DNA from 3 places in the Salinivibrio sp. VGrn1 genome. Region 2 is predicted to be linked to each of the others. Evidence: predicted binding sites of a transcription regulator. Region 2 holds the regulator's gene; each other region holds the start of a gene.

Region 1 (2,273 bases), on a different contig from region 2:
TTATGGATTTTGATTTAGAAATCTCCGATCTCGACACCCTGAGCCGCGTGGTTAACCGGCTTGAACAAGTAAAAGATGTGGTCGAGGCCAAACGTCTTCGCTAATCATCCTTCGCCCTGTCTCGACAGGGCGTTTTTTTAGAAGGAATGCTTTTATGGCTCCTATCGAGCAATTACTGACCATTATGGCTACCTTACGTGATCCCGACAAAGGTTGTGATTGGGACAACGCGCAACACTTCGCCTCCATCGTGCCTCATACGCTAGAAGAAGCCTATGAAGTGGCGGATGCCATTGAACGTGAAAACTGGTCAGACCTAAAAGATGAGCTCGGTGACCTACTTTTTCAAATTGTGTTCTACAGTCAATTGGGGCGGGAAGAAAACCATTTTGATTTTGAGGATGTGGTGCGCGGCATTTGCGACAAACTCATCCGTCGTCATCCTCATGTTTTTGGTCCCAAAGATGCGCAGGGAAAGCCTTTAATGGCACCAGATTGGGAAGGTATCAAAGCGAAAGAGCGCGCCGAGAAATCGTCCTCTGTGCAACCGGAAAGTGTGCTCGATGGGGTGACACAAGGCTTACCCGCCTTAATACGAGCGTATAAATTGCAAAAGCGTTGTGCACGTGTGGGCTTTGATTGGCCGACTGTCGCCCCTGTGATAGATAAAGTGCGGGAAGAGATTGAAGAAGTCGAGCAAGAGCTGGCGCAAACTTCTGTCAATCAGGCGCGTGTGGATGAAGAAGTCGGGGACTTGTTATTCGCGGTGGTAAATTTGGCTCGCCACCTAGGGACAGATGCCGAGCAAGCCCTACGCCGTGCCAACCAAAAATTTGAATCTCGCTTTCGTAAGGTTGAAAACCACTTACGTGATAATGAAAAAAACATTCAACAATGTCAGCTAGATGAACTAGAATCGGCATGGCAGGCCGTCAAAAAGGCGAATAAGTAAATATCCTGTAATTGGCATAATTGATTTGTGACAATTAAAAACACCAGGGTGTGTGGTAGCTTTCACATTGTGGGAGTCAATGGGGTCTGGTATCATAATGTCCCGTCCAGAACTTCATTAATTTCCTCTAAATCCAACTCTCAGGTTTAGCATGACGACGAACTACATTTTTGTTACGGGCGGTGTTGTATCCTCCCTCGGTAAGGGTATTGCTGCAGCCTCATTGGCAGCCATTCTTGAAGCGCGTGGCCTTAACGTCACCATCATGAAACTCGACCCTTATATCAACGTGGATCCAGGGACAATGAGCCCTACCCAACACGGGGAAGTATTCGTCACGGAAGACGGCGCAGAGACCGACCTTGATCTCGGCCACTACGAGCGCTTTATCCGCACCAAAATGACCAAGCGTAATAACTTTACCTCCGGTCGTGTGTATGCGGATGTACTGCGCAAAGAGCGCCGTGGAGATTACCTGGGAGCCACCATTCAGGTGATTCCACACATCACCAATTCGATCAAAGACCGCATCATCGCCGGTGGTGAAGGTCACGATATTGCCATTGTCGAAATCGGCGGGACAGTGGGCGACATTGAGTCGCTGCCGTTTTTAGAAGCGATTCGTCAGCTGACCGTTGAAGTCGGCCGCGAACATGCCATGTTTATGCACTTGACTCTGGTCCCTTATTTGGCGGCCGCGGGTGAAGTGAAAACCAAGCCAACGCAACATTCGGTGAAAGAGCTGCTATCGATTGGTATCCAGCCTGATGTACTGGTGTGTCGTAGTGAGCGCCCGATCCCGGCCAATGAGCGCGCGAAAATTGCGCTGTTCTGTAATGTGGCAGAAAAAGCCGTGATCACCATGAAAGACGTAGACTCTATCTACAAAATCCCATCACTCATCCGCTCTCAAGGCTTGGATGATCTGGTTTGCAGCCGCTTTGGCATTGAAGCGGCGGAAGCTGACCTGTCAGAGTGGGAACAGGTCAGCTACGAAGAAGCCAACCCAATGGGCGAAGTGACCATTGGTATGGTGGGTAAATATATCGAGTTGCCGGATGCGTATAAATCTGTCAACGAAGCGTTGAAGCACGGTGGGTTGAAAAACCGTCTCACCGTCAACATCAAGTATGTAGACTCGCAAGATCTTGAAACACGTGGCACGGAAATGCTGCAAGACTTGGATGCTATCTTGGTACCAGGTGGATTTGGTGACCGAGGTGTAGAGGGCAAGATCCTGGCGGCACAATATGCGCGTGAAAATAAACTGCCGTATCTCGGCATTTGCCTAGGAATGCAGGTTGCCCTGATTGAATACGCG
Region 2 (2,273 bases):
AGGTTTCCTTAACTAAAGGCGCATTATTGAAAAACTCGATAAATGATCCGTCTTGATACGCCGCTTCAAAAGCGCTATTTAACATCTCGGCGACGTCAGCATGTTGCGGAGACACAAACAGGAACATTGGAAAGCGATAGATCAGCATCAGGTGTGGGTCAACTAACAGATTACCGTATTGCGGCCGCTCGGCTAATTCACTAAAAGGCTCAATCAAGGCACGAGGGAAGAGATCGGCCCGGCCCGTATCAACCACTTTGAAAATGTTTTCAAAGCTCGATATTTCACGTACGCGAAATCCCGCTGAGTTAAGCACCTTGACGTCGGCCCAACCTTGTCCCTGAATCATAGTCAGAGACTGCAAGTCACTCGCGCTACTTATCTGAGCAAGTTGGGGCTCGGTGGCTTGGTTGGTAATAAACAGGCGGTGGCCGAGTAAGCCACGAAACACGGGATAGCGAACGGGGATCAATTCAGCTTCCAGTGTACGGTCGGCACCAAGCCAGTCGACGGTGAGCTTGCCTTGCTTGAGCATTTCCACCTTACGAGATTGAGAGCCAATTTGGCCGTCAAAGGCTTGTAAGGTAACAGATCCTCCCGACTTTTCGGCAAGAAACTCGATGAGCTCAATGGCATAGAGATCAAGCGCCGAGCCGGCGCGTGGCTCGGGGTGGACAATCGTCGTATTGGACGCAGCATGGACTGAAAACACAGAGAGCGCGAAGGCGGTGAGGGTAACCATGAGTTTTTTCATAAACGACACCTTGTTAATTTTATGTTAACCATGTCGTTTTGAGTGTAGAAGCAATCCGCGTGCTTGCCAGATAATGGAGATAAAAAACCGACGCCAGGGCGTCGGTTGGTGATACAGAGAGCGGCGCGATTAGCGTGTGCCGTATACCACGATGGTTTTACCGTGTGCGGAAATGAGGTTTTGCTCTTCCAGCATTTTAAGGATACGTCCCACTGTTTCGCGTGAGCAGCCAACGATTTGGCCAATTTCCTGACGGGTGATCTTAATCTGCATACCATCAGGATGCGTCATGGCATCAGGCTGCTTCGCCAAGTTCAATAGGGTTTGTGCAATGCGCCCTGTGACGTCCAGGAAGGCAAGATCCCCCACCTTTTGGCTCGTTACCTGCAAGCGGCGCGCCATTTGTGAGGACAAGCGCATCAAGATATCAGGATTCACTTGGATAAGCTGGCGGAACTTTTTGAATGAAATTTCTGCCACTTCACACGGTGATTTGGCGCGTACCCAAGCAGTGCGCTCTTGGTCTTCTTCGAAAAGCCCGAGCTCACCGATGAAGTCACCTTGGTTAAGGTAAGACAGGATCATTTCCTTGCCTTCTTCATCTTTGATCAGTACGGCCACAGACCCTTTCACGATGTAATACAAGGTCTCCGCCTTTTCACCAGCATGGATAAGCGTGCTTTTCGACGGATACTTATGAATATGACAATGTGAAAGGAACCACTCGAGTGTAGGGTCTGTTTGAGGTTTTCCTGGAACCATATAACTTATTTCCTCTGCATGTGTTGCCCGGCAACAACGTCCTATCTTTGTCTGAGGGGTAACCCATCAGATCATTGCACAGAATACGAAGTCTGAACGCGGGCTACAAGCTCACTGTATGTTAACAAGAGTGTATCTTTTTTTGTTGGTGATTTCTTGATTTTGATCTAGGCCAACCGCCTAAAAAACTGGCAAAAACGTGGCTAAGATCACGGCTTGAGAAGTAATACATCATGAATGCGCTACGCCTCAGCCAATCTTGCCTTTTTCTATCAATTGCTGAATCAATGGACGGATGATCAATTCCATTGCAAAGCCCATTTTTCCTCCCGGCACCACTAAGGTGTTATGGCGCGACATAAACGACCCAGTGATCATTTGCAACAGATAAGGGAAGTCGACGTTTTTCATGCCACGAAAGCGGATCACCACAAAGCTTTCATCCAAAGACGGAATCCCTTTGGCATTTAATGGGTTTGAGGTATCTACCGTGGGAACGCGCTGAAAGTTGATATGGGTGCGAGAAAACTGCGGGGTGATATAGTGCAGGTAATCATCCATTGAGCGCACAATCGAGTCGGTCACCGCTTCACGAGAATGGCCTCTATCGCGCGTATCGCGGACAAATTTTTGAATCCACTCTAAGTTGACGATGGGGACCATACCAATCAAGAGATCGACGTGCTGCGCAACGTTGACGTCACCGTCGACCACGCCGCCGTGCAATCCTTCGTAAAACAATACATTGGTATTGTCG
Region 3 (2,273 bases), on a different contig from region 2:
TTCTATGACGACAATTTACCAGCATGCTCACTGGTAGAAGTATCCAAGCTAATTCATGCGGACTTGCAGATAGAAATTGAGGCCGTCGTAGCGCTGTAAGTACTCGCGGATTCATTGTTTCATTCTTACTCTGGCTCAACTTACTCTGCAAGGTACATTTCGACATTACCTCATGATACGGCGGAAACCACGCTCGCGAAAACTGGGCAAGGGAGAAAGTTCTATTTGGAGCATACTCCCAAAATGCTTGTCTATGGTAAGTCTATCGATGCACCTCTGTCGACTGACACAATTGCATCCAGGCCTCGGCGGTGCGTGAGACGTAGCGCTCGCCGTGCCAAACTAGCCCCAGTTGCCATTCAATCGCTGGGCTTATTGATTTCACCAGCAATAACTCACTGTCTTCCAAGCTGGCGTTGAGGCGCTGGCATAGAGGCGCGGGTAAAAACGCCACCCCTGCACCACTTTTCACCAAGGCGGCTAAAAAATCCCACTGACTGCTGCGCGCGGCAATGGTGGGCTGATAACCATGCTCTTCACAGCGGGCAATAATCCGGTCGCTTAGAGTAAATTCAGCGCTATACAGATAAAACGGCTCGTCTTTCACTGCTTGCCACGTCAGGCTTTTTTGCGCTCGCCACGCGGCTTGGTTAGGCAGCACTGCATAAATGGGGTGAGTTTGTAAGGGTAAACTTTGCAAGCACTCAGGCTGAGTGTCGGTGAGCATGGTGATTGCCACATCAATCTCACCATTGATCAGGGCTTGTTCAGTGCGCCGTCCACCGTATTCGACAATACTGAGCGCCACATTTGGGTAGCGTTGTCGGTATTCACGTAACACATTGGCATACAGCGGCCCTATCATCGGTGGCATCCCCAACCTAAGTTGCCCGCGCGCCAGTTGGTTGAGATCGTCGAGTTCAGTATTTAGCTGCTCGAACTCAGCAATAATGCTCTGCGCACGCTGATACACCACCTCACCAGCATCGGTTAACCAAAACCGCCTTCCCTCTCGGTGCAACAACGGCTGACCCACATCTTGCTCAAGATTACGCACCATTTTACTGATTGTCGGTTGCGTCACATGCAACGACGCCGATGCGGCAGTAAAGCTCTGCTTTTCCACTAAGGCAATAAAATAGCGCAACGCACGAATATCCATAAACGGCCCTTAAAAGCTGTGTGTTAATCATGCCATTTTGGCATAGTTTAAATAAAAAAAAGTCACTTTATTCACTCTCTGCTAAGACGTAAACTATGAGCTATCTCACAGATTCTTGGCTCGCCTTCGATGCAATTGATTAAAAACGCCTTACTTACCTTACTGCAAGTCTTTGTCTTAGCAGGCATTTGGTTCTTGTCTGATTTGTTGGTCACAACCTTTGCTATTCCACTACCGGCCAACCTCACCGGTATGTTGCTGTTGTTAGGTGCATTAATGTTGAAAATTGTCCGTGCCGAATGGTTACGTCGCGGGGCAGCGTGGCTGTTAGCCGAGATGTTGCTGTTTTTTGTGCCGGCGGTGGTGGCGGTGGTCAACTACCAAGATTTATTGCTGCAAGAAGGCGGTAAGATCATAGTTGTACTGATTTTAAGTACCGCGATGGTGATTGCGTCAACCGCTTGGGTGGTCGATAAAGTGTATCGTTTTGAGGTTAAAATGGCGCGCCGCCGCAGTAACCATCACCATACGCACCACCCTGATCTAAAACCGGAGTGCTAAGCCATGATGTCTTTACCTGCTTGGCTTCACGCCTCGTTATTAAGCGTTACCTGCTTTTTAATGACCCTTGGCTTTTATTACATGAGCAAATGGCTGTATCGCCGTCATCCCTCCATTCTGGTGATGCCATTGTTGCTCGCGCCCTTGCTGATTGTCGCGGTGGTGGTTGGGTTTAATATCCCGTATCAAGACTACATGGCGCAATCGTACTGGCTGCTGTGGCTGCTGGGCCCAGCGACTGTAGCGTTTGCGATCCCCGTGTATGATAACCGCGCGCTCATCCGCCGCCATTGGTTGTCACTATCGATAGGCGTCACAGTGTCTGTGCTGGTCGCCATTACCAGTACCGTGGTGCTAGCGCGGGTGTTTGAGCTGTCTGAACTGCTGCAACGCAGTTTGGCGATGCGCTCAATCACTACCCCTTTTGCTGTAGAAGCCACCAAAGCAATTGGCGGGCAAAGCGATCTCACCGCCCTGTTTGTGGTTCTCACTGGGGTGATTGGCATGGCGATTGGTGAAAGTATTTTGACCGTGATTGCGATTCGCTCGC

The links. Region 2 encodes CRP, which controls carbon source genes, mostly activating them, when cyclic AMP is high. Its sites were predicted from a motif close to TGTGANNNNNNTCACA; they were not measured.
Region 1: the regulator CRP is predicted to act here: its motif matches at 1,004-1,019, upstream of EHW56_RS08060 (CTP synthase).
Region 3: the regulator CRP is predicted to act here: its motif matches at 1,257-1,272, upstream of EHW56_RS05590 (CidA/LrgA family protein).

What each region holds. Positions count from the first base shown of each region.
Region 1 is NZ_SATA01000004.1:132,364-134,636, reverse strand. Features, by position in the region: gene relA (GTP diphosphokinase) at 1-104, shown strand, start outside; gene mazG (nucleoside triphosphate pyrophosphohydrolase) at 155-952, shown strand; gene EHW56_RS08060 (CTP synthase) at 1,104-2,273, shown strand, end outside.
Region 2 is NZ_SATA01000005.1:231,109-233,381, forward strand. Features, by position in the region: gene EHW56_RS10010 (ABC transporter substrate-binding protein) at 1-754, opposite strand, end outside; gene crp (cAMP-activated global transcriptional regulator CRP) at 884-1,516, opposite strand; gene EHW56_RS10020 (phosphoribulokinase) at 1,766-2,273, opposite strand, start outside.
Region 3 is NZ_SATA01000002.1:585,901-588,173, reverse strand. Features, by position in the region: gene EHW56_RS05605 (RidA family protein) at 1-99, shown strand, start outside; gene EHW56_RS05595 (LysR family transcriptional regulator) at 263-1,162, opposite strand; gene EHW56_RS05590 (CidA/LrgA family protein) at 1,292-1,723, shown strand; gene EHW56_RS05585 (LrgB family protein) at 1,730-2,273, shown strand, end outside.